Regions from separate parts of the Paraburkholderia sp. BR10937 genome, predicted to be linked through region 4. Evidence: predicted binding sites of a transcription regulator. Region 4 holds the regulator's gene; each other region holds the start of a gene.
The links. The regulator LexA, encoded in region 4, represses DNA repair genes until DNA is damaged. The targets are predictions, from matches to a motif close to ACTGTATNNNNATACAGT.
Positions count from the first base shown of each region.

Region 1 (7,121 bases), on a different contig from region 4:
TCTACACGCACAGCCAGTACCAGAACACGTCCGCATTCGGCCTGAACCCGGTGAGCGGTTCGACTCACTTCGACAACTATGAACTGAACGTCAAGTACGCCCTCACGCCGGCGCTGAATCTCGGCCTCATGGATACTTTCACGGACGGTCATCTGAACGGTGTGAGCAAGTCGAACATCGGCTCCGATCCGAAGTGGAATCAGGTCAACGCGATTGCGCGCTACTCGCTGTCGAAGCGCACGGAAGTGTATGGAGAAGCGATGTACCAGCGCGCGATCGGTCACAACAACGTCGCCGTGATGTACAACGCCGGCGGTTTCTCGGCGACGAGCAATCAGGTGATGGCTGCGATCGGCATGCTGACCCGCTTCTAAGCGGCCGTCAGAACCTTCATCCCGCGGTCATCGAGGTGGATCGTTGTATAACGACTGCGAGACGAGGAATATCGCATTCGGCATTGGCGTAGAAAATTGCCCGCCGCGTTGGTGGGCAATTTCTTCATCAGCTGCCACTGCGCACGTACGTTTGCACAAGCTACGGCCGGGCATTGCGTTCCGGCCATTCGCATCGCGGCGCTGGGCGATCGGCAGAGAACAGGCAGGCAGATCCCCGTCTAACCGGGAAGAGCCGGCCGCGTCTAGCGAGTTCCGCGACCGGCCGAGGTGGGGTCCTTCGGCTCAATTCGAATGGGCATCACCGGGGAACCACGCTGCGGTTCATTGCCCGTTCTGAGCGGACGTTCGTCCTTTGGAGCCACTTACTGGCGCGATGATACCGAAGAGTCCATTCGACTCCTTGTTAGGACCTGCCGAAAAGTACAGCGTGTCCGGGCTTGAATTGCGCCCTCCTCCGAGTGTTAGCGTCCACAGGCCGTCGATAGCCAGTGGATTGCCGAACTCATTCTCCAGTTGATCGACGAACGTGCCGTCATTGTCGAAGACATTGATTCGGCCGTTGCCGAAGTTGCCAACGAGGATCTTGCCACTGAAGCGCCCAAACGCAAACGACGCTCGCGTTACGCCCCAGGGTGAGTCGAGCGGCCCCTGGCTCGCAAAGCGGCGCAGCAGGTGGCCGTCAGTATCGAATACATCGACGAATCCATGACCGCGGCCTGCAACGTCGTCATGCTTCGGGCCGTCTTGCTGCGCATAGGTGACGAAAAGATCCCCGTCAATGTTCGCGATACCGAACGGGGCGTAGCCGGCCGGGATGTTCGGGTCGGCGAAGCCACCGCCTGTCGTCGCGGGCGCGAACAAGCCGTTCGAACCGTTCGGTCCGAATACATCGATCCGGCCCGCACGGAAGTTCGTCGCAAACAGGAATGCGCCTCGCGCGTTCACTCCGAAGACGAGCCCCTTGTAGACGGCCCCGCTGGCGGCAGAGGGATTGGACGAATTATCGACCGCGATCACAGCATTGTTCGCCGGATTCAACCCACCGGCCCAAGCGGAAATCGTGCCGTCTTCGGTCGCGAAGATGAATACGGCCGGGATGTTGGTACCTGGGACGAGAAAAGATGACGAAGGATTCCAAACTATCCCGGTCGGCGCTGCAGGCGTGGGCTTCGGTGGATTGTTGGCAAAGACGGGATGACAGGCGCCGGCCGGTATGACGTTGCCTGGCAGCGGGATGGAGACCTGCAGCGCCACCTTTGCCCCCTGGCCGTCATAGAGCGTGGAGCAGCCTGTCGCATTGTCGTTGATCCAGAATGGACTTCCTGCGGGACTAAAAGCGATACCCCAGGCGTTCTGCAGTACCCCGTCGACCTTCGGGGCAGAGCCTGCCAGGTTGGATACAAGCGGTGTGACGACGTAAGCCTCATCGGCAGCAGCATGTCCGATGGTGAAACCGGCGGCGAAGACAATCACGGCCACCGCTTTGAGACCCCACGAGATCTGAGACATAACTTCCCTCCTCGTCTGACTGGCGAGATATCGCCGCAGGCTAAACGACCGCTGCACTTCAAATATTCCCGCTCGACGCAAAAAATTTCCGCCAGCCCGGTCGCGTGACGCACTTGGGGCGACTTCGGCCTTTTGCCTCGATTCATGGTTGCGCGAGCGAGAGACGAGCGAGTGGGGGCGTGCCCATGACGGTTTTCACCCTGTTTGCAGGTTCGCGGCGACGCTATTCACAATTCGTCGTCGTTGATGACTCATCCAAAGTCCAGATTTAATGCGGTTGAATGGGACAGATGTGTGTCCAGCCGCACGCGATGGCCGTCATGGTCGCCGGCGTGTTCCACGTCGTCGCCCGGATCGCCCGTTCGAGCCTCGGCACCCATTCGTGCGGTGCGTGGATGAAACCGATGCGCAGACCTGTCGCAACAGTCTTCGACAGGCTCGACACATAGACCGTTGTCTCCTGCGCGAGCGATGCCAGCGGCGGCGGTGCATCGTCTGCCAGGAACGCATAGGCGGCGTCCTCGATCAGGATCAGCCCGTGTCGTCGTGCGATGCCGATAGGCTCGGCGCCGCGTCGCGCTCATCACCCAGCCGAGCGGATTGTGGAGGGTCGGCATCGTGTAGACGGCGCGCACCTTGCGCCGCTTGCACAAGGCCGCCAATGCGTCCAGATCCGGGCCGCGTCCGGCGGCCGCGATCGGTGCGAGTTCCAGCCGGCTCGCCTCGGCAGCCAGCTCGCGGTGCGTGGGCAGACGCGTGCCGGGACGCAGACGGCCCGCACGGATTTCGGCGGCGAGCCGATCGACCAGCGGATTTGTAGCGGGGTTCCGGCATGGCCCAATGTATCCATGACAATAATTTGATCGTATTGATTGTCGGCCCTACCATGGCTCGACACAACCTCTTCCACCGCATGAGGGCGCCATGCACATCGCCATTCTGACTTTCGACGGCTTCAACGAACTCGACTCGCTGATCGCATTCAACCTCCTCAGCCGGATCCGGAAACCCGACTGGCGGGTTTCGATTGCGAGCCCGGCGTCCAGTGTGCGTTCAATGAATGGACTCGTGCTGGAGGCGCAAGTTTCGCTGAACGAAGCATGCGAAGCCGACGCGGTGTTGATCGGCAGTGGCGTACGGACGCGCGACGTCGCCGCCGATTCCGCGCTGATGTCGCAACTCAGGCTCGACCCAACGCGCCAACTGCTTGGCGCGCAGTGCTCCGGCACGCTGATACTCGCGAAGCTGGGCCTGCTGCAGGGCGTTCCCGCATGCACGGACCTGACCACCACGCCGTGGGTCGAAGAGGCGGGTGTAGTCGTGCTCAATCAGCCGTTCGTGGCCAGTGGGAATGTCGCGACGGCGGGCGGGTGTCTCGCATCGCACTACCTCGCGGCCTGGGTGATCGCGCGCCTCGCCGGCGTCGAAGCTGCGCGCAGCGTGATTCACTACGTGGCGCCAGTGGGAGAGAAGGAAACCTACGTGACGCGCGCGATCGAAAACATTTCGCCATTCCTATAACCGGAAGCCGCAGAACGTCTGCGCGCCGTTTCGAAGGGCCGATCACCGCATGATATAATTCGCACGCGAACTAAATCGCACAATTCTATCTGCGCGGAAATGAAACATCGCCTCGTCTATCTATTGAATGTGGGACAGCGCCGGCTGCAACGGTGGTCGCAAACACGTGCGGCCGGCGGCGGCGTCACAGCAGCCCAGGCGGGGCTGCTGTTTTTCCTGGGTGATCGCAACGGCGCACTCATGAGCGAAGCGGCAGCCGCGCTGGATCTGGGCGCACCTGGCATGAGCGGTCTCGCTGAGCGGACAGAAAAGGCAGGGTTGATCGAACGTCGGGCCGACGAGACTGATGGCCGGGCGTCGCGCCTGTGGTTGACGGAGGCAGGACGTAACGCGCGCCAAAAATCGAAGCTTCGCATGAAAGACTTGAACGCCAGATTGACCGAAGGCTTTACGGAAGCGGAGATCGACGTCGTGGCGCGGTGGCTGACCAGCCTGCAGACGAAGTTTCCGCTCGCCGAAGACGGCGACGCGTAACCTCGACCGTGGCCGGTCAGCAAGGCAACGGCTAGTGCTGGGCAACCCTCGCGAAGTCCGGCTTGCGTTTCTCGGCAAAAGCTGCGAATGCCTCCCTTGCCTCGGCGCTCGTCAGCCGCTCCTGAAACTTCGCGCTCTCGCTGTCCATCTGCGCAACCAGCGTTTCGGCTTCGCGCATCAGCTTCTTCATGGCGCTCAATGAACCGGCCGGCTTGGCGGCGATTCTCTCGGCCATCCTGCGTGCATCGTCGCGTAGTGGATCCTTTGCGCAGACCTTGTTGGCAAGGCCCCACGCGACAGCGGTTTGCGCGTCGAGCGGCTCGCCCAGCGCAAACATCTCGAAGGCCCGCACATGGCCCACGCGCAGTGGAAGCAGGTAGCTGGACGCCGCCTCGGGGACAAGCGCGAGATTGACGAACGGGGTGATCAGTTCCGCGTCTGGCGCGAGCAGAACGTAGTCGCAATGCAGTAGAAGCGTCGTGCCGATACCGACCGCCTTGCCCTGGACCGCCGCGATGATAGGCACGCTCGATTTCGCCAGGGCATGCAAAAAGCGATGCACGTGTCGCTCACTGGGCCCCTTACCCGATGCAATGGCTGCGAACTCGCCCACATCGTTGCCCGCGGTGAACATGTCTCCGTCCCCTTGCACCAGCAATACGCGCACACGGCTGTCGTGCTCCGCGTTCTCGATGATGTCGGCCAGCGTGCCATACATCTCATTCGTCAATGCATTCTTCTTGTCCGGTCGGGCAAGCGTAATCGTCAGAATGCCGTCGGCTTGATCGACGTGAATTTCCTCGCTCATGTGCTCTCCTGAAATTTACTTTGCATGCGAAGTATATAGGTAGTTCGCATGCAAAGTAAACCGGAGAGTCGATGCCATACAATTTGGGGCCGGCTCGCGAACCCCCGCTCCTGATGAGGTGTGAACGCTGAATCTCGTAGCGGACCGGAATTCGACCAGGTACTCCATTCGCGACGTCGCGCCACTCCTCGCGCGCACGCAGGCTCCGTAGCATTGAGGCATTACGAAACAGACAAGCAACCGGAGGACTGAACATGCTTATTCTCACCGCCGTTATCGTGATCGCCGGCGTGGCGATCTGGAGCGTCTACCGGCGTTTGCATCCGCGCCAGGACTGACACCATGAGAGGCTGTTTCACCGGCCTCGTCGCAGCAGCCCGCCACGCCGGCGGGCTTTTTTGTTTCCGCGCTCAGGTACGTCGGGAGGTGGCATAACAAGACGTTTGCGAACCCTTCCGCACTCGAAAAAATATCTCCGAATCAGATTCAGCATCTGACAAAGTTACTGTATAAATGTACAGTTCCATAAATATCCGCAAAACGCAACGTAGCGTGTCGGCCGCGCGGAGCCATTGAGAGCTATTTTTGAGTACCAAGGCATGCCAGATGATCGGCGCATAGCCCACATCGACATGGACGCATTCTTTGCGTCGTGTGAACTTTCGCAGTATCCCGAACTACGAGGCAAAGCCATGGTGGTCGCCGGTCGTCGCTCGGACGCGCCCCGAACGAAGCCGGACGGCACACGCGAGTTCTCGCGGCTACGCGATTATGTGGGCAGAGGGGTCCTGACGACCGCGACCTATGAGGCTCGCGCACTCGGCGTTCATTCCGGCATGCCCGCCATGAAGGCCGCCCGGTTAGCGCCGGATGCGATTCTCCTTCCAGTGAACTTCGACCTCTACCGAACCTACTCGCGACTGTTCAAGGATGCCGTTCGATCAATCAGTTCGAGCATTGAAGACGTTGGAATCGACGAGGTCTACGCAGATGTTTCACTCACGAATGGCGATTCAGAGGCAATCGCGCGCAAGCTCAAGTCCGCGGTCTTCGAAGCCACCAATCTCACCTGCTCCGTCGGCATCGCGCCGAACAAGCTGCTTGCCAAGCTGTGCTCCGATATGCAAAAGCCGGACGGCATCACCATCCTGACGCTGGAGGACCTGCAATCCAGGATTTGGCCAATGGCCGCAAACAAGATCAACGGCGTCGGCCCCAAGGCGGCCGCCAGGCTTGCGTCTTTTGGCATCACGACCATCGGTGAGATCGCTGCGCGCGACGAGCACTGGCTCGTCGAGCACTTTGGAAGAAGCTACGGGGCGTGGCTGCGCAGAGTCTCACATGGACTGGATGACAGGCCGGTGGTGACGTATAGCGAGCCCGTCTCGATGAGTCGCGAGACCACATTCGAGCGCGATCTACACGCGGTACGGCACAGACAGGAACTGGGCGCCGCTTTTACCCGCCTATGCGAACAGGTGGCGCTCGACCTCCAGCGCAAGGGCTATCTGGCGAGGAAGATCGGCATCAAGCTGCGCTTCAATGACTTCAAGACAGTCACGCGTGATGTCACGCTTCCTGAACCTATTGATGACGCGAAAGCGTTGCGGCGCGCGGCGACCGAGTGCCTGAAAAGAGTCGAACTCGTTAAATCCATCAGGCTGCTGGGCGTCAAGGCCGGCAACCTCCAGCACGCCGGAGAGGCTTCCGGTAACGAGTCGCCTCAATTCACGCTAGATTTTTAGTACGTAAGCAGTTCCTTGTCGCAGCGCCTGGACGCCAGGCGCGTCCCCGAAAGATCAGCTGGCCGGGTCCGAAGCCAATGCAATCCGTGCCTTCTCTTCGGGACTATTTGCCTTGTAATACTTGTCGGCCCATTTACGGTCAGGCTGCAGCAACAGCCGCTGCACGGTTCTATGCTGCTGCTCCTCGATGCCAACGGCGCGGGCACGATAGTGCTCGTATAGCCGCATGAATTCAGCGAGGTAAATGCCGGCAATGCGCGTGTCTTTTATTTCGAGCAGATTCTCGTCGTTGAAATGCTCGGAGTTGTTGCTCATGTTGGCCGAGCCCGTGTAGACAATCGGATTGTCTCCTTCGGCGTCGATCACAATGAACTTGTGGTGGATGATGACCGGAGCGTAACTGGGCGCGACCTCGCCAGGAAAGAGCCGCAGCTCGGGTTCGAATCCTTCGGGCACGGTTGCCGGGGAAAAGTACGATGCGTCGATGACGTCTCGGTTTTCCCTGCTTCGATGATAGAGCGCGAGGTTTGCCAGCGCAGTCGTGCTCACGGCTTCTCCCGCTTTTTGCGCCTCTTGCGCATTCTCAGCGGACTTTTCGCTAATGTTGTT
Region 1 is NZ_JBFRCL010000013.1:45,973-53,093, reverse strand. It holds gene AB4Y44_RS13165 (porin) at 1-374, shown strand, start outside; gene AB4Y44_RS13160 (TIGR03118 family protein) at 717-1,904, opposite strand; partial or broken gene AB4Y44_RS13155 (aminotransferase class I/II-fold pyridoxal phosphate-dependent enzyme) at 2,203-2,641, opposite strand; gene AB4Y44_RS13150 (DJ-1/PfpI family protein) at 2,829-3,425, shown strand; gene AB4Y44_RS13145 (MarR family winged helix-turn-helix transcriptional regulator) at 3,525-3,959, shown strand; gene AB4Y44_RS13140 (enoyl-CoA hydratase-related protein) at 3,991-4,767, opposite strand; gene dinB (DNA polymerase IV) at 5,367-6,512, shown strand; gene AB4Y44_RS13130 (phospholipase D-like domain-containing protein) at 6,567-7,121, opposite strand, start outside.
Region 1: a site for LexA is predicted at 5,272-5,289, ahead of dinB (DNA polymerase IV). Genes of this name have one in related genera too.

Region 2 (7,121 bases), on a different contig from region 4:
TCGTGAAGGGCTGGAGCACCGAACTGGCGCTGGAAGTGACGAGCCTCGGCGTGCAGGTGCATGGCGGCATGGGCTTCATCGAGGAAACGGGCGCGGCGCAGTTCTACCGCGACGCGCGCATTCTGCCGATCTACGAGGGGACGACGGCGATCCAGGCGAACGATCTCATCGGACGCAAGACGCTGCGCGACGGCGGCGCCGCGGCAAAGGCGCTGCTTGCCGATATCGCGCAGACCGTCGACGCGCTGGCCGCACAACAAGGCGCGGCGTTCGAGTCGATGCGCAAGCATCTCGCGGCGGGCAAAGAGGCGCTGGCGTCGGCCGTGGACTTCGTGCTCGCGAAGGCGAAGAGCGATCCGAACGCGGTGTTCGCGGGCAGCGTGCCGTATCTGAAGCTGGCGGGCATCGTACTGGGCGGCTGGCAGATGGCGCGCGCCATGCTTGGCTCGCAGCGTCTCATGCAGGCGGACCCGAAGTTTCATGGCGCGAAGATCGCCACGGCGCAGTTCTTCGCGCAACACGTCTTGCCGCAGGCCGTGGCGCTCGAAGCGGCGATCGTCAGCGCAAACGGCAGCGAGGGCGTGCTGGCGCTGGCGGAGGATCAGTTCTGACGCCGCCGCGCGCTACTCCAGGCGAGAAATGAAACACGGCGCCCAGGAGGCGCCGTGTTCGTTCACGCTGCGTGCCTGGCTTCAGGCATAAGCCGGGCGATGCGAGCCTTGTGTGTCGCCGAGATAGCGGTGCACCGAAAGATCGTCGGTGCGGATGGCGGGCTGCTTGCCCGAGATCAGGTCGGCGAGCAACTGGCCCGAGCCGCACGACATCGTCCAGCCGAGCGTGCCGTGACCCGTGTTCAGGAACAGGTTCGAGATCGGCGTGCGGCCGACGACCGGCGTGCCGTCCGGCGTCATCGGGCGCAGGCCGGTCCAGAAGGTGGCCTGCGTCGTGTCGCCGCCGCCCGGGAACAGGTCGTTCACGCACATTTCGAGCGTTTCACGGCGCGCTTGCTTGAGCGTCTTGTCGAAGCCGACGATCTCGGCCATGCCGCCGACACGGATGCGGTCGTCAAAACGCGTGATCGCGATCTTGTAGGTTTCGTCGAGCACGGTCGAAACCGGCGCGGCACTCGCATTCACGATCGGGGCCGTGATCGAATAGCCCTTGAGCGGATAGACCGGAATCTTCACGAGGCCCGCGAGCAGCTTCGTCGAGAACGAGCCGAGTGCGACCACGTACGAATCGGCGCGTACCAGCTCGCTGCCGCATTGCACGCCCGCGATCCGGTCGCCCTGCATGGCGAGACTGTCGATCGGCGTGTTGTAGCGGAATTTCACGCCCAGTTGTTCGGCCATGGCGGCAAGGCGCGTGGTGAACATCTGGCAGTCGCCGGTTTCGTCGCCGGGCAGACGCAGGCCGCCCGTGAGCTTGCCCGACACCGCGGCGAGCGCGGGTTCGGCGCGGCCGAGTTCGGCGGCCGTGAGCAGTTCGTACGGAACGTTCGCGTCTTCGAGCACGGCGATGTCCTTCGCCGCGCCTTCGAACTGCTGCTGCGTGCGGAACACCTGGAGCGTGCCGCCCGTGCGGCCTTCATATTGAATGCCCGTGTCGGCGCGCAGTGCCTGTAGACAGTCGCGGCTGTATTCGGCGAGACGCACCATGCGGCCCTTGTTGAGCGCATAGCGTTCGGCCGTGCAGTTCTGCAGCATCTGCCACATCCACTGCAGCTGGAATTTGGTGCCGTCCAGACGAATGGCGAGCGGCGCGTGCTTCTCGAACATCCACTTGATCGCCTTGAGCGGGACGCCCGGCGCGGCCCACGGCGCGGCGTAGCCCGGCGAGATCTGGCCGGCATTGGCAAAACTGGTTTCGAGCGCGGGACCGGCCTCGCGGTCGATCACCGTGACTTCGTGGCCCGCGCGGGCGAGATACCAGGCGCTGGCCACACCGACCACACCACTGCCCAACACGACGACTCGCATAGCTGCTCCAGATAGATTCGTTGAGCTACGCCGCGTTGCCGGGACCCTGGAAGCCGTGTTTTGGCACCGATAGGGAAGAAGGCATGAAAATTCGGGTGTAGCCAGTATTTGTAGCTATGCTATTGTTGTGCGTCCAGGTTTTGTTATCGTATTTTTCAGATTTTCGGAAAAAAATCATGAGAACGCAGCGCCAACCGGTCCGCGCGCTCGACCGGCTCGATCACCGCATCCTGAAACTTCTCCAGGAGGACGGCCGCATGGCCATGAAGGACCTCGCGGAGCAGGTCGGGCTCTCGGTCACGCCGTGCATCGAGCGGGTCAAGCGCATGGAGCGCGACGGCGTGATCACGGGTTACTTCGCGCGCGTGAACCCCTCGGTGCTGGGTGCGGCGCTGCTCGTGTTCGTGGAGATCACGCTCGACCACAAGAGCGGCAACATGTTCGACCAGTTCCGCCGCGAGGTGCAGAAGATTCCCGAAGTGCTCGAATGCCATCTCGTCTCGGGCGACTTCGACTATCTGATCAAGGCGCGCATTGGCGAGATGGCCGACTACCGCAAGCTGCTCGGCGACATCCTGCTGCAACTGCCGGGCGCCGTGCAGTCGAAGAGCTACGTGGTGATGGAAGAGATCAAGGAGACGTTGACCATCGCCGTGGGGGAATGACCCGAGCCAGTGTGGCGGCTGAAAGCGCCCCGTTTTTAGGACTCGACAACGCGGATCGATACTGTATATTTATACAGTATCGATCCGCGTTTTCTTGTCTATTTCGCTCCAGCCGTGGCCGACTCCCATCACCCCGATCCCGACGCCTGGTATCCCGTTGCGCCGCCCACGGCGCGCAAGGGGCGCGGGGCGGTCACGAACCTGCAAGGGCGCTACGAAGTCGACCAGCGCGAAGCGTTCGACGACGGCTGGCAACAGGCGGGCGGCGGCGGGGACGATCATGGCGATGAAACCGGCGAGCCCAGGTTGCGCACCGAAGTGTTCGAAGAGCGCGCGAAAAGCATCCTCACGCGTAACCAGTCGCCGGACATTCCGTTCAACGTCTCGCTCAATCCGTATCGCGGCTGCGAGCACGGCTGCATCTATTGCTTCGCGCGGCCCACGCACAGCTATCTCGGCCTCTCGCCGGGGCTCGATTTCGAGAGCCGCATCTACGCGAAGGTCAATGCGGCGGAGTTGCTCGCGCGCGAAATCGCCAAGCCGTCGTACGAGCCCGAGCCGATCGCGCTGGGCGTGAATACCGATGCCTGGCAACCGGTGGAGCGCGACCTGCGCATCACGCGCCGCGTGGTCGAAGTGCTGGCCGAGCGGCAGCATCCGTTTGCGGCCATCACGAAATCCTCGCTGATCGAGCGCGATCTCGACCTGCTCGCGCCGATGGCCGCGCGCCAGCAGTTCATGGCCGCGATTACGATCACGACGCTCGACGCCGAGATCGCCCGCACGCTGGAACCGCGTGCGGCGACACCCGCGCGGCGGCTGCGCACCATCCGCACGCTGGCCGAAGCCGGTGTGCCGGTGGGCGTGAGCATCGCACCGGTGATTCCGTTCGTGACCGAGCCCGACATGGAGCGCGTGCTAGAAGCCTGCGCCGAGGCCGGTGCGACAAGCGCAAGCTACATCGTGCTGCGCCTGCCATGGGAGGTCGCGCCGCTGTTCCAGGACTGGCTGGCGGCGCACTTCCCGCAGCGTGCCGAGCGCGTGATGAGCCGCGTGCGCGACATGCGCGGCGGCAAGGACTACGAGTCGGCGTTTTCGCAGCGCATGAAGGGCACGGGGCCGTGGGCCGACCTGCTCAAGCAGCGCTTTCACAATGCCGCGCGGCGCCTCGGGCTCAACGAGCGGCGCCACGGCATTCTGGACATGGCGGCGTTCGTGCAGTCGAAGACCGTGCGCGAGAAGCCGCAACTCGACCTGTTCTGAGCCGCTACTGCGCGATTTACTGCGAGATCGCCTTCGCGGCCTCGACCTGCGACTCGAAGTACGTTTGAAACGAGAGCGCGAGTCCCGTCATCAGCAGGAACGCGCCGATCAGCAGCGAGAAGATCACGACGAAGATCACAGTCCAGCCCGAGCGGCTCGTGCGGCCTTGCTCCACGAACGCGGCGTTGAACTGCGCGTCCCATTTGGCGTCGGGGCGCAGCCCGTAGACGATCGCCGCCAGAAACGCCGAGAGGACCGACACCGCGCCGATCACGGCGAGCACCCAGCCGGGAATCGAGGCGCGTTCGGTGGCGACGAGGAGCATCACGCCTGGAATGCCTATGAGCGTGCCGAACAAATGTGCCCAGCCCCACACGTCGCGTGGGCCGTATAGATAGAAGCGGTGTGCGCCGAGGCTGCCAAACAGGAAGGCGAGGGCGGCGGTCAGCGTCTTGGAGCGAAAGCGTGCGGGGTTCTTGTCGTTGGGCATGGGCTCGGGCGAAACGTGGACGTTCGGCCGTCATGGCGCATCTGTCGAACGCACACGGGCCGCCGGGCATTGTATGCCGCACGCCGCGCTTACAGCACAAGCGCACGCTTATGCCCGGCACCATGGTCTGCCCGCGTCACCGTTTCGTGTAGGTCACGCGATAGATCGCGCCCGCGTAGTCGTCGCTGACAAGGAGCGATCCGTCGGGCAGCGGCAGCACGTCGGCCGGGCGGCCCCATTGGGTTTCGTCGGTGTTGAGCCAGCCCTGCGCGAACACTTCCTGGTGCGCGTTCGTGCCGTCGGGGTTGGCGCTCACGCGCACCACGCGATAGCCGACCTTCTTGCTGCGGTTCCACGAGCCGTGCTCGGCGATGAAAATGCTGTTCTTATAGTCAGCCGGGAACATCGAACCGGTGTAGAAGCGCATGCCGAGTGACGCCACGTGCGCGCCGAGTTTGAGGACCGGGGGCGTGAAAGCGCTGCACGGATGGCCTGCGCCGAACTCGGGGTCGGCGACATTGCCGCCGTGACAATAGGGAAAGCCGAAGTCCTCGCCCCCATGCGCGAGGCGGTTGAGCTTGTCGTCTGGAATGTCGTCGCCGAGCATGTCGCGGCCGTTGTCGGTGAACCAGAGTTCGTGCGTCTGCGGATGCCACGCGAAGCCGACCGTGTTGCGCACGCCGCGGGCGATGGTCTCGTAGTGCGAGCCGTCCGGGTCCATGCGGCCGATCATCGCGAAGTGCACGCGCTGCGGGTCGCTGGCCGGCACGCAGACGTTGCACGGCGCGCCTTGCGGCACGTAGAGCTTGCCGTCGGGGCCGAAGGCGATGAACTTCCAGCCGTGGTGGCGCTCGGTGGGCAGCGAATCCGTGACGACGACGGCTTTGGGCGGATCGTCGAGATGCCGGTCGATGTCGTCGAGCCGCACGATAGACGAAACCGCCGAGACGTACAATTCACCGTTGCGCCAGGCCACGCCCACCGGCATCGTCAGTCCCGAGGCCACGATATGGCGTTTGATGGCCTTGCCGTCCTTGAGTTCGAGTGCGTAGACGTCACTGCCCATACTCCCCACATACAGGAGGGTGCCGTTGCCCGACAGCGTCATTTCGCGTGCGCCGGGCACGTCGGCGGACAGCACCTCGATGTGGAAGCCCGGTGGCAGCTTGATGCGGTCGATCGGAAGCGCCGCGTGAGCGAACGGGGCCGCGAGCAGGGCGGCGGCAAAAGCAAGCCAAGCTGCTGCCTGGCGTCTGGCCGTCTCGCGAGACACTGGGAAAAGCGAGCCGTTACCCAAGCCGCGGCCGCCACCGCGACGCGGCCATTGCACGAGTCGTCTGAAAGTCGCCACAATTCGCTCCAGGGCCCGCCCGTCGTGGGCATGGGCCGCAGTTTGACCGCTGTGTCTTGCCGCTTTCTGCGCGCCGGCGCGCAATTTCCCGTTAAGTGTTTGTTATGCCTCCGGTTTCGGGCTATAATCGCATGTTTCAGTAGTCCCGAACCCCCGGTTTTCAAGGATTTTAGTATGGTCATCATCCGTCTGGCACGCGGCGGCTCGAAGAAGCGCCCGTTCTACAACATCGTCGCAACCGACTCGCGCAACCGTCGCGACGGCCGTTTCATCGAGCGCGTGGGCTTCTACAACCCGGTCGCTACGAAGGGTGAAACGCTGCGTATCGCTCAAGATCGCGTGACGTACTGGAAGGAAAACGGCGCGCAAATGTCGCCGGCCGTCGAGCGTCTCGTGAAGGAAGCGCAAAAGACCGCCGCCGCTGCGCCGGCTGCTTAAGTCTTTAAGCGTCTTTTCGGTCTGTTGTCCGTGTTTTACCCCGCGTACGCGCTGCATGATCCGCGTATGCAATATCAAGCTGGTCGCAAGGGGTGCCGATGTCCGGGCATGACGCCAAATCTGCCGTAGAGGCGAACGACGCGTCGGAAAGCGGGGCGCCCGAAGTCGCGACCGGCGGCGCCGGCAAGGCTGCCGCCCGCGGCGCGCCGTCGTTTGGCGCGTTCGTGCGCAAGCCTGCGCGCGAGAGCGCCGCGAAAGCTGCGCCCGCGACCGGGACAGCCGGGAGCCTGCGCGCCGAAACCGAAGCGAGCTGGCCGGCCGACGCCGTTGAAGTCGGCGCCGTGATCGACGCCTATGGCCTCAAGGGCTGGCTGAAGATCGCGCCGCACGCGCAGGACGGCCGCGCGCTGCTTTCCGCCAGGCGCTGGTGGCTCCTCAAGGGCCGCGAGGGTCAGGCGCATCGCGAGCGTCATTCCGCGGTGCGCGTGAGCGCCAAGGTTCATGGTGACAGCGTCGTTGGCCAGCTTTCGGGCCTGGACGACCGCGATGCCGCGCTGCTGTTGCGCGGCGCGCGCGTGTATGTGAGCCGGGCCGAATTCCCGCCGCCCGCAGCCGATGAATATTACTGGGTCGACCTGATCGGCCTCGACGTCGCCAATGAGGCGGGTGTCGAGCTCGGCAAGGTTGCCGACCTGATCGACAATGGCGCGCAATCGGTGTTGCGTGTCACGTATGCGTCCACAGACAAGGATGGCAAGCCGGCCACCGGCGAGCGCCTGATCCCGTTCGTGGGCGTGTTCGTGAAGACGGTGGACCTGGCGGCGAAGCGTATCGTCGTCGACTGGGAAGCCGACTACTAGGCACCGCGGCAACGCTGTGCTGTGGCAACCCCGCCGCGCGCCCTGATTCAATTTCGCTGAACGGAGAGAGCGATG
Region 2 is NZ_JBFRCL010000007.1:135,906-143,026, reverse strand. It holds gene AB4Y44_RS08485 (acyl-CoA dehydrogenase) at 1-611, shown strand, start outside; gene AB4Y44_RS08480 (D-amino acid dehydrogenase) at 693-1,979, opposite strand; gene AB4Y44_RS08475 (Lrp/AsnC ligand binding domain-containing protein) at 2,156-2,644, shown strand; gene AB4Y44_RS08470 (PA0069 family radical SAM protein) at 2,759-3,907, shown strand; gene AB4Y44_RS08465 (TM2 domain-containing protein) at 3,924-4,397, opposite strand; gene AB4Y44_RS08460 (sorbosone dehydrogenase family protein) at 4,534-5,670, opposite strand; gene rpsP (30S ribosomal protein S16) at 5,923-6,186, shown strand; gene rimM (ribosome maturation factor RimM) at 6,285-7,046, shown strand; gene trmD (tRNA (guanosine(37)-N1)-methyltransferase TrmD) at 7,119-7,121, shown strand, end outside.
Region 2: a site for LexA is predicted at 2,705-2,722, ahead of AB4Y44_RS08470 (PA0069 family radical SAM protein). Genes of this name have one in related genera too.

Region 3 (7,121 bases), on a different contig from region 4:
GTCTCGCGCGCCGGATCGGCTTCGAGCAGCACGAGCCCTGGCGCGAGCGCGAGCGCATGCGAGCGCGTGTTGCCGGGCTCGACGCCGGCGCGCAGCGCGTCGAGATCGGCGATCAGGATGCGCGTGTGGTCGGCGAGCGCGTAGCAGCGCGGCGCGCTGGCGACCTCGGCATCGGCATCGACGCTTTCAGGCAGGAGCGGCGTTGACGGCGCCGGCGGCATCAGAGGTCTGACGGCCTCCAGCGGCAACAACGGCAAGGTGACGGCGATCCACAGCATGATTGACCCCGGGCCACGGCATGACGACGGAAGCTGCGTCCGACTGGGGCAGCACCGCATCCTGCAGCGGCAATGTAATGACGAGTGGCTGGGCGGGCGGCGGCCCGCGGCGCTTGAAAATATCGACGGAGAGCGCGGCGAGCTGCATCCATTGCCGGCGGTTCAGGCTCGCGGCGTCGGGTGGCGGCACCGGCGAGCAGGTCATGCGCAGCGGCGCCGGCGACGACTGGTTGCGCGCGGCGAGCGGCCGCACGAGAAACGCGAGCGCCTGCGAATCCTGGGCGGCGACCTGCAGACGGCGCACGGCGTCGGCGCGCGCCTTCGTCTGCCAGAGCAGCACGGCGCCCATGCCTTCCTGCTTGAGCGCCTGCTCGGCCACCCAGGCGGCCTCGTCTTCGGCCGCGCGCACCCAGATCACGCGCTCGAGCGCGACCCCCCATGCCTTGAGCGCGCAGGCGTAGGGGCGCCACGGCGGCGCGACGAGCAGCACGTGCCGGCCCGCCTGCGCGGTGAGCGCGCGCAACGCCGGCGCGACGAGCCGCATCTCGCCCACGCCGCCCTGCTCGACGAGCAGCTCGGTCAGGCTGCCCGAGGGCCAGCCGGCGCCAGGGAGCTGGGCGTCGAGCGTCGCGTGGCCGCTCGGCACCGTGCGCTCGCTGGCGCGCGCGAGCTGATCGCCTTGCCACACGCGGCTTTGCAGCCGGGGGGGCAAGTGCGCGGCAAGTTGCGCTGTAGTCTGCACGGTAGTCTGCGCAGTGATCTGGGCTGCTGCTGCCATGGTTCGTGGCCTGATTGATGGGAACGCTCCGCCCTGCCCGGCAAGAAATGGGGCATCGGCAGGAAGGAGGCGGCGCGCCTCCACCTGTATATTTATACAGTATTTTGAGAGATTGGAGGAGGCGGAAATTGGGGGAGGGTCATTTTGCGATCCATTGCAAAATGCTGATCCAGGCGCTTGCGCGGATGGATCGGCCGCCGGACGTCGCGCTGACGTCCGGGGCAAACGCCGCTTAATGCTTGCCGCCAGCCCGATGCGGGCGGCTGCGATAAACGGCGCGGGGTTTGTTGATCAGGACGCCTGCGCCGACGTCATATCGAGCGCCACGGCTTGCGCCACTTCGATGCCGTCGATGGCCGCCGAGTAGATACCACCGGCATACCCGGCGCCTTCGCCGGCCGGATACAGACCTACGACGTTCATGCTCTGGTAATTGTCCTTGCGACGAATGCGCAGCGGCGACGACGTGCGCGTCTCCACGCCAGTGAGCACGGCGTCGTGCATCGCGAAGCCTGCGATCTTCCTGTCGATCTGAGGCAGGGCTTCGCGGATGGCTTCGATCACGTAGTCGGGCAGCGCGGTGCTGAGATCGGTCGGGTGCACACCCGGCTTGTAAGACGGCACCACGGAGCCCAGCGACGTCGACGGCCGGCCGGCGATAAAGTCGCCGACCAGCTGGCCCGGCGCCTGGTAATTGCCGCCGCCGAGTTCGAACGCGCGCTCTTCCCACTTGCGCTGGAAGGCGATGCCCGCGAGCGGACCGCCCGGATAGTCCTCCGGCGTGATGCCGACGACGATGCCCGCGTTCGCGTTGCGCTCGGCCCGCGAATACTGGCTCATGCCGTTGGTGACCACGCGGCCGGGTTCGGAGGTCGCCGCGACCACCGTGCCGCCGGGACACATGCAGAAGCTATAGACCGCCCGTCCATTGTTGGCGTGATGCACCACCTTGTAGTCGGCCGCGCCGAGTTGCTTGTGGCCCGCAAACTTGCCGAAACGGCTGCGATCGATCACCCCCTGCGGATGCTCGATCCGGAAGCCCAGCGAAAACGGCTTGGCTTCCATGAACACGCCGCGATCGTGCAGCATCTGGAAGGTGTCGCGGGCGCTGTGGCCCACGGCCAGCACGACGTGGTCGCACGGCAGCGTCTCGCCGTTCGAAAGCTTGAGCGCGCGCACCTTGCCCTGCTCGATTTCGATGTCTTCGACGCGGGTTTCGAAGCGCACTTCACCGCCCAGCTCGTGGATGGTGGCGCGCATTTTCTCCACCATGCTGACGAGACGGAACGTGCCGATGTGCGGCCGGCTCAGATACAGGATGTCTTCCGGCGCGCCCGCCTTGACGAATTCCTCGAGCACCTTGCGGCCGTAGTGGTGCGGGTCCTTGATCTGGCTGTACAGCTTGCCGTCGGAAAACGTCCCGGCCCCGCCTTCGCCGAACTGGACGTTGGATTCGGGGTTGAGCACGGACTTGCGCCACAGCCCGAAGGTGTCCTTGGTGCGCTCGCGCACGGCCTTGCCGCGTTCGAGGATGATGGGACGAAAACCCATCTGCGCGAGGATCAGCCCCGCGAACAGGCCGCACGGCCCCATGCCGATCACCACCGGACGCGGACGCGTCGAGTGCTCGGGCGCCTTCGCCACAAAGCGGTAGGTCATGTCCGGCGTCACCCCGCAATGCGGCTTGCCGACGATCCGCTTGAGCGCGGCCGCTTCGTCCTTGACTTCGACGTCGACGATGTAGGTCAGCTTGATATCCGAGCGCTTGCGTGCGTCGTGCGCACGGCGGAATACGGTGTAACGCACGAGCGCATCCGCCCCTACGCCGAGATCCGCGAGGCGTCCCCGAATCGCGGCTTCAAGTTCGCTTTCGGCGTGGTCGAGGGGGAGTTTGACTTCGGATAAACGTAACATGGCTGCCAGGGTGCGATCGCCACGGGAGTTGTGGCCGATCCGTATTTTATAAGCTCGGCGGCTTTTCAAAGGGAACGCAAGCCGTACGACGAAACGCGAGCGCGTTTGACCCAACATGGGACAAAAAGAAAAAGGGGCTACAGGCCAATGGCGTGTAACCCCTCGGTAATGCTGGTCGGAGCGATAGGATTCGAACCTACGACCCTCTGATCCCAAATCAGATGCGCTACCAGGCTGCGCTACGCTCCGATGAATCAGCGATTGTATCGGCACTGATGGCACGCCGTCAAATCTTCGCGATCCATAGCGACGAAAAGCGATCCACATCACGCGCTTGCCGCACACCGGCCTGGCGTGCACCATGACAGGACACGCCGCACGTGCACCCCATACCGCCAAAAAAGGAGACGCCATGCACCTCATCCTCTGGCGCCACGCCGAAGCCGAAGACATCGCCGCCAGCGACCTCTCCCGCCAGCTCACCACGCGCGGGCGCAAGCAGGCGCAGAACGTCGCGCGCTGGCTGCGCGCGCGCCTGCCCGACGACGCCGTGATCCTCGCGAGCCCCGCCGCACGCACCATCCAGACTGCCGAGGCACTCACCGATCAATATCGCGTCGTGCGCGAACTCGCACCCGATGCGAGCGTCGAGCAGGTGCTCACCGCCGTCGGCTGGCCCGAGGGCCTCGCATCCACGGTCGTCGTGGTCGGCCATCAGCCCACGCTCGGCGAGGTCGCGGCGCGGCTGCTCTCGGGCGGCGCCGATTCGCGCAGCTGGGCCGTGAAGAAGGCCGGCGTGCTCTGGCTCGCGAGCCGCGAGCGCAGCGGCGGCGACCAGGCCGTCCTGCACGCGGCCATCACGCCTGACCTCGTCTAGCCCTCCAACCCGCCTGCGCCTGCCCACCGGGCCGCCTGTGCGCGGCCCCTGCAACGATTCAAGCGCGCTTCAAGCGCACTTCGAACGCGCCCCGCCGCCCCCGGCCTTTCGGCCGCCGCGTCCGTCTGCCTTACGCCACGTCATCGAATCGTCATTGCGTTTTCATGGAAACGTAACCGCGTATTACTACATTGCCGGAAAAGTTCTCTTACTTCCGACCAGGACGCCCCATGCGAGATCTGCCGACGCCCACCCTGCCGTTCGCCTCGACGCTGTTCGAGTCGAACCGACGCTTGCCGCGTGCCGAAGAAACGGTCACCGCGCAGCATCGGCTGCAGGTGGCCTGGGCTCGCACCGACGAGGAGCTGCGCGAAGCCCAGCGCCTGCGCTACCGCGTTTTCGCCGAAGAGATGGGCGCACGCCTGACCGGCCCCGCCGGCCTCGACGTCGACGCCTTCGACGCCTACTGCGACCACCTGCTCGTGCGCGACCTCGACACGCTCAAGGTCGTCGGCACCTACCGCGTACTGCCGCCGCACCAGGCCGCGCGCGTCGGCCGCCTCTATGCCGAAAGCGAATTCGACGTCTCGCGCCTCGCGCATCTGCGCCCGAAAATGGTCGAGGTGGGCCGCTCGTGCGTGCATCCCGACTACCGCAGCGGCTCGGTCATCATGTCGCTGTGGGGCGGTCTGGGCGGCTACATGCAGCACAACGGCTACGAGACGATGCTCGGCTGCGCGAGCGTGGCCATGGCCGACGGCGGCCACTATGCGGCGAACCTGTACTGCGCGCTCGGCGCCGACGCGCTGACCGCGCCCGAATACCGCGCGTTCCCGCACACGCCGCTGCCCGTCGAGGAACTGCGCACCGGCACGCCCGCCGTGCCGCCGCCGCTCATCAAGGGCTACCTGCGCCTTGGCGCGAAGATCTGCGGTGCGCCCGCCTGGGACCCCGACTTCAACACCGCGGACTTCCTCACGCTCTTCCGCCTCTCGGAGATCAACGAACGTTACGCGCGCCACTTCCTCGGCGAAGCCATCACGCGTTAAGGCCTCATCCGCCCTTCATCGGGCAAAATCAGTGGGCAAACTCCGCGGGCGAAACCAGCGGACAAAAAAAGCCCGGCTCACCAACGAGCCGGGCTTTTTTATCGGCGCAGCAAGACGAGGCGCAGCGCGCTACGCTCACTCCTCCGTATAGACCACGCGATACGGAATGCCGATCTTGCCCCATTCCGCCGCTTCCTGAACGAGGTTGTAATCGGTGAGCGGATTGTTCTGGACCCAGGCATTGGGCAGCAGCACTTCGTAGCCGTTGCCCTCCTCCACCTTGATGTGCGGCAGGCCGACATCGGCGCGGCGGCGCGTCAGCAGCGCGGCGAGGCGCAGACAGAACAGCAGCGTCCATTCCACATCGCGCGTTTGCGAGAGCTTGCCGAGCTTGCCCACGTGGCCGAGCACGAGCGCGGCGAGGCGCGCCTGGTCGGTGCGCGAGAAGCCCGGCATGTCGGCGTTGCTGGCGATGTAGGCCGAGTGCTTGTGGTACGCGCTGTGCGAGATGGAAAGCCCGATTTCGTGCAGCGACGCCGCCCACGTGAGGAACATGCGGTTCTCTTCGCGGCGCTCCTCGTCGGGCTCCTCGAACTGGTCGTAGAACTTCACGGCCAGTTCGCCAATGCGCCCCGCCTGCGCGCGATCGACGCCGTAGCGGCGCATGAAGCCCTCCACCGTGACCGTACGCATGTCCTCGTGCTGCGAGCGGCCCAGCAGGTCGTAGAGCACGCCCAGGCGCAGCGCGCCGTCCGTGGTATCGACATAGTCGATGCCGAGTTCCTCGAACACCGCGATCATGATCGAGAGACCGCCCGCCAGCACTGGGGTGCGGTCGGGCTTGAGCGCGACGAGCTTGAGCCGGTTGACGTTCTCGGCCTTGATGAGCGCGCGCTTCAGGCGCTCGAGGCCGCCGCGCGAAATGCCGTGCGTGATGCCGGGATCGTTGAAGCCGTTCGCCTCGACGAGTTCCGCCAGCGCGCGCGCGGTGCCCGACGAACCGATCGCCTGGTCCCAGCCGGTCTTGCGGTAGTCGCCGGAAATAATCTGGATTTCGCGCGTGGCCGCGAGTTCGGCCTGGCGCATGGTGTATTCGTCGACGTTGCCCGAGGGGAAGAACTGGCGGCTATGGCTCACGCAGCCGATATAGAGGCTTTCCATGCGGATCGGCGTGTAGTGCGCGCCGATGATGAACTCGGTCGAGCCGCCACCGATGTCCACCACGAAGCGCTTGCCCGCGCTCGCCGGCACCGAGTGCGCGGCGCCCGCATAGATGAGACGCGCTTCTTCGCGTCCCGCGATCACTTCGATCGGGAAGCCGAGCGCCGCTTCCGCCTCGGTGAGGAACTCGCGCGCGTTCTTGGCGACACGCAGCGTATTGGTCGCCACCGCGCGCACCTGGTCGGGATGGAAGTCGCGCAGGCGCTCGCCGAAGCGCTTGAGCGCGTCCCAGCCGCGCACCTGCGAGGCGCGGTCTAGCAGTTTGTCCCTCGAGAGGCCGGCCGCGAGGCGCACCGGTTCGCGCAGCGCGTCCACCGGGTAGATCTGGCTGCCGGCATCGGTTTCCTCGACGCGGCCTACGATCAGACGAAAGCTGTTCGAACCGAGATCGACGGCGGCAAGCAGTTGGGGATTGGTGACCATCGAAGGGGCAGGCTCCATGCGTGCATACAGAGACGAACGCGCAGCCATGCGGGCTTGTTGCAACGCCGCCGCGCTGTCCAAATGCGTCATTTTAAGCGTAGCCGACTTCACCATGTCGCTCCTCGCATTGGTCATGACCATGGGTACTTTTACCCAGCGTGCATGTTCGCAACGCGACTTGTCGATTTCGTGAAAATGCGGCGTAAAATTTATGACACTACGAATGTCACAATAAAGTCATATTACTGTGAGAATTTCCGAGCGTCCGTTCGAATCCATTCCTGACATTCCGTTTTCATTGCCGATGTCCATCCGCTATCCCCTACTCAATCGCGAACTGGGCATTCTGGGATTCAATGAGCGCGTGCTCGCACAGGCGTCCGATCCCGCTGTTCCTTTGCTGGAGCGCTTGCGCTTTATCTGTATCACCAGCAGCAACCTCGACGAATTCTTCGAAGTCCGTATGGCCGGGCTTCAGGAGCAGATGCGCGACAACCCGGGCGCGCTCTCGCCCGACGGCATGTCGCTGCAGCACGTGTACGACCTCGTGGTCGAGCGCGCGCAGCGTCTCGTGCATCGCC
Region 3 is NZ_JBFRCL010000007.1:744-7,864, forward strand. It holds partial or broken gene AB4Y44_RS07795 (DNA polymerase Y family protein) at 1-278, opposite strand, end outside; gene imuA (translesion DNA synthesis-associated protein ImuA) at 187-1,056, opposite strand; gene AB4Y44_RS07805 (NAD(P)/FAD-dependent oxidoreductase) at 1,348-2,970, opposite strand; tRNA gene AB4Y44_RS07810 (tRNA-Pro) at 3,143-3,219, opposite strand; gene sixA (phosphohistidine phosphatase SixA) at 3,383-3,847, shown strand; gene AB4Y44_RS07820 (GNAT family N-acyltransferase) at 4,078-4,896, shown strand; gene ppx (exopolyphosphatase) at 5,032-6,651, opposite strand; gene ppk1 (polyphosphate kinase 1) at 6,845-7,121, shown strand, end outside.
Region 3: a site for LexA is predicted at 1,140-1,157, ahead of imuA (translesion DNA synthesis-associated protein ImuA). Genes of this name have one in related genera too.

Region 4 (7,121 bases):
GGCCACCATCGGCGTCGAGGCGGATGCCTCGATTCCCGACGGCGATCGCATCTACGACCCGGCCGACGGTCTCTGGCCGCAGTCGCTGCTGGTATCGCTCGATGGCCCGGTGGAGGAGTCGGATCCCGAAGAGATCCGCACGGTGCGTTTGCTCGCCCAGACCCAATCGACGATGTTCCGCGTGGAATGGCATCGCGCCGACGGCAAGGTCGGCCGCCAGGAAGGCGGCCCGTTCGCGACGGTTGCGTTTATTTCGGACGTCGATATTCCCTGGGGTGACGACGAGGACTGAGCGCCTCGCGGCGCCGTTTCAGCGCATCATGCGCCGGCGAAACAGCACGGATGCGATCGCGAACGGCACCACCACGTAGATCGCGAGCACCAGCAGGTGCAGGCCGGCCTGCTCGACAGGCCGGTCGAGCATGGCGGGGCGGATCAGCGCAACGGCATGCGCGAGCGGCAGCATCAGCGTGATGTGCTGCGCGGCCGCGGGCAGTTGCGCGATCGGAAAGAACACGCCGGAGAGCAGCAGCATCGGTGTGAGCACGAGCGTCTGATAGAACATGAAGAAGTCGTAGGACGGCGCGAGCGCGGTGACGATCATCGCGCAGCTCGCGAACGCGAGGCCCGCGAGCGCGATCACGGGCAGCGCGAGCAGCATGGAAGGAAAGCTCGCGTAGCCGAGCAGGCCCGCCACCACCATGATCGCCACGCCCGAGAGCACCGACTTGCTCGCGGCCCACATCACTTCGCCGAGCACGACGTCGCCGAGCGTGAGCGGCGTGTGCATGATCGCTTCCCACGTGCGCTGCACGTGCATGCGCGAGAACCCCGAGTACATCGACTCGAAGCTCGCCGACATCATCACCGAAGACGACACCGTACCCGCCGCGAGAAACGCGATGTACGAGACGCCGTCGACGTGCCCGACCATCAGCCCGAGCCCGAAGCCGAGACCGAAGAGATAGATCATCGGGTCGGCGAGATTGCCGAACATCGACGCGAGGGCGAGCTTGCGCCAGACCAGATAGTTGCGCCGCCACACGGCCATCCAGTGCGTGGCGTTCGAAGGCAGCGCGGCGCGCGGCTCGCGCACGCTCGCATGTTCGGGGCGCGAGGGCGTCGGGTTGTTGGTGCGTGTCTGCATGGTGTCCTTGGCGATTCGTACGCCGCCGTCGATCTTGCCGCCGTTAATCCTGCCGCAGTTAATCCTGCATCTCGCGGCCCGTGAGCCGCAGGAACACGTCTTCGAGATTCGCGGGCCGGTGCAGGTAGCGCAAATCGGAGCGATGACGCAGCTTCGCATGAACAGGCGCGGGGTCGTCCACATAGCAGAACAGCGTCTCGCCGCTGATCTCCGTGCGCTTCGCATCGCCCGCGAGTTCGTCGCGCAGCGCCACCGGGTCCGGTCCGTACACCTCGATCACATCGCAGCCGATCTCCGATTCGATCAGCGCTTTGGGTGCGCCCTCGGCGATCTTGCGGCCTTCCTCGATCACGCAGACGCGATTGCAAAGCCGTTCGGCCTCCTCCATGAAATGCGTAGTGAGGAGAATCGTCTTGCCGCGCGCGAGCAGCGAGCGCAGCCGCTCCCAGATCAGATGCCGCGCCTGCGGATCGAGGCCCGTGGTGGGCTCGTCCATCACGAGCACGTCGGGGTCGTTCACGAGCGCGCGCGCGAGCGTGAGACGCCGGCGCATGCCGCCTGAGAGTTCGCCCACGCGCGCGTCGGCCTTGCTTTCGAGGCGCGCGAATTCGAGCAGCGGCGCGACGAGGTCGCGCGTTTCGCGCGCGGACAAACCGAAGTAGCGGCCGAACACGAGCAGGTTCTCGCGCACGGTGAAGTCGGGGTCGAGATTGTCGAACTGCGGCACCACCCCCACGCGCTGGCGGGCGTGGCGCGCGCGCGCCGGCACCGGCTCGCCGCACAGGCTGATGCGACCCGCATCGGGCGAAACGATGCCGAGCAGCATGCGCAGCGTCGTGGTTTTCCCTGCGCCGTTCGGACCGAGCAGTCCGAAGCACTCGCCGGGAACGACGTCGAACGACAGGCCGTTGACGACCGTCCTGTCTCCGTAATGTTTGATGACCTGCTCGAATTCGATGGCGGGTGCGGGCATGGACCGGTTGAACGTGAGTCGAACGGGCATCGCGCGAGTCGCTCGACGTACCGAACGAAAAATCGCACGAAACAAGGCGGCCCATTTTAGTGCATTGCTGCGTGGCGGGTCGGGCATCGCTTACAAGCGTTTTGACGATGCACGAGGCAAATGCATGTCGCGGCAAGCATCCAGCACTGCGCAGGATCCGTACGCCGATCGGGACGCGTCTGGCGTTTTTAGATGCACACCTGGCGTTTTCCAGCCCTTGCGTGTGGATTTGCGGCGCACCATCATGAGAATCGCACAGCCTGCAAATCACGCGGGCGGGGAGAAGCGATCATGGCGAGCTATAAAAAGATTCTGCTCTGTTACGACGGCTCGCGCGAAGGCCGCAAGGCACTGCGTTGCGGCGCCGATCTTGCACTCGATCTGCAGGCTGAGACGCATTTGCTCTCGGTCGTCGACATGCGTTCGACGATTGCCCAGAGCGCCGGCCTGCTGACCGACGTGGCCTGCGGCCGCTTCGAGGAAACGGCGCGCGAGATTCTTCAGGAAGGCGTGGACTGGCTAACCGAGCGCGGCGTGCGTGCTCAGGGGCATTTCGCGTTCGGCCATCCGATCGACGAAATTGCGAATCTGGCGAACGAGCTGAATGCCGACCTCGTGGTGGTGGGTCACCGCTGCCGCACGGGACTCTCGCGCTGGTGGATGGGCGCGGGCAACACGCCGCTGCTCGACCGCGTATCGTGCAGCATTCTCGTGGCGTGTTCGTCGGCGGCTGAGGAAAAGCAGCAGCAAGCCGCCGCGTAGCGGATCAAGCGGGCCGGTTCGCACAGAACCGGCCTGTTTGCGCTTTCACTGCCGATCTGTCTCAGTTCGAGACGTTTCCTTCATTTAGCTCGACCGCCGAGAGCTTCCACGAGAAGAGCCCGTGACGCTGCAGGATGGCTGCGTAGTGCTCGCCCGTACTGCCGCGGTCCCACGTGAGCCCGAACTCATTGAGGCCGCGATAGCCGGCCGTGGTCACCGGCCGCGCCTCGGGTGCGGGGTTGCCGGATGCGGCCGGGGCCGGTGGCGCGTCGGAGGCGGGTGCCGATTGCGCCGGCTCTGCCGATTGCGTGGATGGCGCGCCGGATTCCGCTGGCGGCGGCGCGTGCGGCCGGTCGCCGGGCTTGCCCGTCGGCGGCATGCCATCGAGCAGGGCGGCCACGCCTTCCGGTGTGGCGTAGGCATCCACGAGCGGACTAATCAATGCCGCGCCAATCACGGCGCCGAGGATCAGCAACGGATTGCTGCTGTGCTGCCCCTCGACGCGCCGGTGCAGCATCTTGCCCACCTGCTGTTTCAGGCTCAGGCGCAGCGCAGGGTAATCGACGTACTCGTTGAGCGCGACGGCGTCACGCGCGTCGGCCGCTGCTTTCATGTGTTTCACCGCGATATAGGGCGACGCATAGGCGTAGCCGATCGCGGCAACGACCATTGCGACGGCAACCGTGATCGCAACGGGCTTTTTCCAGCCGTGGGTCTTACGCGGGGTAGAGAGAGATTCCGTCATCGGCAGAGAGCAAATCGTTCAAACACGGTGTTGACCGCAAACCTGGCCAAACGATCCCGCCCGTAACCTCTTCTCACATTTAAGCCGTGTTGCCGCTTACTTCGCGAGCGCCGCGGGCAGGTCGCTGTGCTGTTCTGCGATGCAGCGGTCGATCGCGCGGCATACCGCGTCGACCGTGCCGACGAGGATGAGCCGCGACGGACCCTGATAGACGCGCACGGGCGCACGACGCATGGGCTGTTCGGTATTGAGCGTGCTGTTGAGCGACACGCGCGCAAACGCGGGTTGAGCCGAGGGCAGCACGGGCAGGTCGGCCGTGCTGGCCGCCACCATCTCCGGCGAGTCTTCGAAAAGCGAGCCGCTCAGCGCGGCAGCCGAACCGCGCACTTCGCGGACCGCGCACGAGGCGATTCCACGGAGATGGCGAAGACGGCCGAATTGGCGGAAGGGCAGCAGGCGGGCAAGGCGTTCCATGACTCTCTCCAGGTAGTGCGCAGACGGTGCGTGCGCAAACTCTGCGCGAACTGCGCGCAAACTGCGCGCAGACGGATTGCTTAGAATTCGGTGGGGCGGATCAGGCCGACCGCGATGCCTTCGAGCGCGAATTCCGCGCTGCCGGCCTCGACAAAAATATTGTCGTAGTCGGGGTTCTCGGCGATCAGCTCGAGCCCGTTCGGACGGCGCTTCAGGCGCTTCACGGTGACGTCGTCGCCAAGGCGCGCCACGATGATCTGGCCGTCTTTCGCTTCGGCCTTCTTCTGCACGGCGAGCAGGTCGCCGTCGAGGATGCCGGCGTCGCGCATGGACAGGCCGCGCACCTTCAGGAGGTAGTCGGGGCGGCTCGAGAAGAGCGCCGGGTCGCACATGTAGTTCTGCGAGATGTGCTCCTGCGCGAGGATCGGGCTACCCGCCGCGACGCGGCCGACGAGCGGCAGCGAGAGCTGCATGATGCTCGGGTGCGGGAGCGTGAACTGGTGCGGCAGGTCGTCGGGCCCCGGCACGAGGCGGATGCCGCGCGAGGCGCCCGCAGCCAGTTCGATCACGCCCTTGCGCGCGAGCGCACGCAGATGCTCCTCCGCGGAGTTGGCCGAGCTGAAGCCGAGTTCCGCCGCGATCTCGGCGCGCGTGGGCGGGAAGCCCGTGCGCTCGATGGCCCGGCGAACCAGATCGAAAACCTGCTGCTGTCGTGCGGTGAGTTTGGTCATGGCGCCACTGTATGTTTGAACAGGTAACTGTATTTTTATACAGTACTCGTCACTTTTCAAGTGTTACTTGAAGTTCATCGACTGAGCGTTGCCATCAGGCCGTTTTCCCGTGTTTGCGCGGATGAAACCGCGTTCCAGCAGCGACTTCCTCTGTCCTTACCACTTTTGCGTATTAAAAAATGAGAAAACATCATTTTTAATAATGTAAGCGGATCGCTAGACTGGCCTCCATCGTTAGCTGCAACTCACCAATGAGCGCAAACGAGCACACACGAGAACGGAGAACAGATAGATGGGCACGACACATACGGGGCGCGCGGGCTGGCTGAAAACACTGGCGGCAAAACTGGTCATCGGCGTTGCGCCGCTCGTCGGGGTCACGGCGATGGCGGCCATGGCGCCCATCGCCGCTCACGCGGATACATCGCTGCTCAACGTCTCCTACGATCCGACGCGCGAGCTGTACCAGGACATCAACGAAGCCTTCATCAAGCAGTGGAAGGCGAAGACGGGCGAAACGCTCACCATCAAGCAGTCGCATGGCGGCTCGGGCGCACAGGCGCGCTCGGTGCTCGACGGCCTGCAGGCCGACGTCGTGACGCTCGCGCTGGCATGGGACATCGACGCGCTCGCCAACAAGGGCATCGTCGCGAAGGACTGGCAAAAGCGTCTGCCCGACAACGCCTCGCCGTACACGTCGACCATCGTGTTCCTCGTGCGCCAGGGCAACCCGAAGCACATCAAGGACTGGGACGATCTGACCAAACCGGGTGTCTCGATCGTCACGCCGAATCCGAAGACCTCGGGCGGCGCGCGCTGGAACTATCTCGCGGCGTGGGCGTACGAGCTGCACCAGCCGGGCGGCAACGAGCAGAAGGCGAAGGACTTCGTCACGAAGCTCTACAAGAATGCGGGCGTGCTCGACTCTGGCGCGCGAGGCGCGACGACGAGCTTCGTGCAGCGCGGCATCGGCGATGTGCTGATTGCATGGGAAAACGAAGCATTCCTCTCGCTCAAGGAGTTCGGCCCGGACAAGTTCGAGATCGTGGTGCCTTCGGTCAGCATTCTGGCTGAGCCGCCGGTTGCCGTGGTGGACAAGGTCGTCGACAAGAAGGGCACGCGCAAGGAGGCCGAGGCCTACCTGCAGTTCCTCTATAGCGAAGAGGGCCAGGAGATCGCTGCGAAGAACTTCTACCGTCCGCGTTCGGACAAGGTCCCGGCGGCGCTCACGGCAAAGTTTCCGAAGCTCAAGCTCTACACGGTCGACGACACCTTTGGCGGCTGGCCCAACGCGCAGAAGACGCATTTCGCGGATGGCGGCGTGTTCGATTCGATCTATCAGCCGCAGTAAAGCTGTCAAGCAGTCAAGCAGTCAAGCAGTCAAGCGGTCCGCATAACGACGTGACCGCATAACAACGAAGCGCGCCTACGGGCGCGCTTTTCGGCGCGAATCTGCACCGCACGAATCGCGCAACCCATGTCTGGACGATGAGCATGACAACGTTTCGATTGCGCAAACCCAGTGCGCTGCCTGGCTTCGGTTTGACGCTCGGCATCACGGTGGCCTATCTGAGCCTCGTGGTGCTCATTCCGCTTGCCGCCACCTTTCTCAAGACGGCGACACTCGACTGGAGCCAGTTCGTGCGCGCCGTGTGGTCGCCGCGCGTGATCGCGTCGTACCGGCTCACGTTCAGCGCCGCGCTCGGCGGTGCGCTGATCAATGCGGTATTCGGCTTCCTGCTCGCGTGGGTGCTCGTGCGCTATACGTTTCCGTTCAAACGGGTGATCGATGCGCTCGTCGATCTGCCGTTCGCGCTCCCGACTTCCGTGGCGGGCATTTCGCTCGCCGCCGTGTATGCGGGCAATGGCTGGATCGGCCAGTTTCTGCAGCCGCTCGGTCTGAAGATCGCCTTCACGCCGCTCGGCGTGCTCGTGGCGCTCACGTTCATCGGCTTGCCGTTCGTTGTACGCACGGTGCAGCCGGTGCTCGAGGACTTCGAACGCGAACAGGAAGAGGCCGCTGCGTGCCTCGGCGCCTCGCGCTGGCTCACGTTCCGCCGTGTCGTGCTGCCCGCGGTGCTGCCGGCGCTCCTGACCGGTTTCGCGCTCGCGTTCGCGCGTGCGCTCGGCGAGTACGGCTCGGTCATCTTCATCGCCGGTAATGTGCCGATGAAGTCGGAGATCACATCGCTCCTCATCATCACGAAGCTCGAACAATACGACTATGCGGGTGCAACCGCGCTCGCCGTGATGATGCTC
Region 4 is NZ_JBFRCL010000027.1:80,650-87,770, reverse strand. It holds gene AB4Y44_RS22645 (hypothetical protein) at 1-292, shown strand, start outside; gene AB4Y44_RS22640 (ABC transporter permease) at 311-1,147, opposite strand; gene nodI (nodulation factor ABC transporter ATP-binding protein NodI) at 1,206-2,120, opposite strand; gene AB4Y44_RS22630 (universal stress protein) at 2,442-2,912, shown strand; gene AB4Y44_RS22625 (DUF2939 domain-containing protein) at 2,974-3,657, opposite strand; gene AB4Y44_RS22620 (hypothetical protein) at 3,754-4,131, opposite strand; gene lexA (transcriptional repressor LexA) at 4,212-4,862, opposite strand; gene AB4Y44_RS22610 (sulfate ABC transporter substrate-binding protein) at 5,155-6,213, shown strand; gene cysT (sulfate ABC transporter permease subunit CysT) at 6,357-7,121, shown strand, end outside.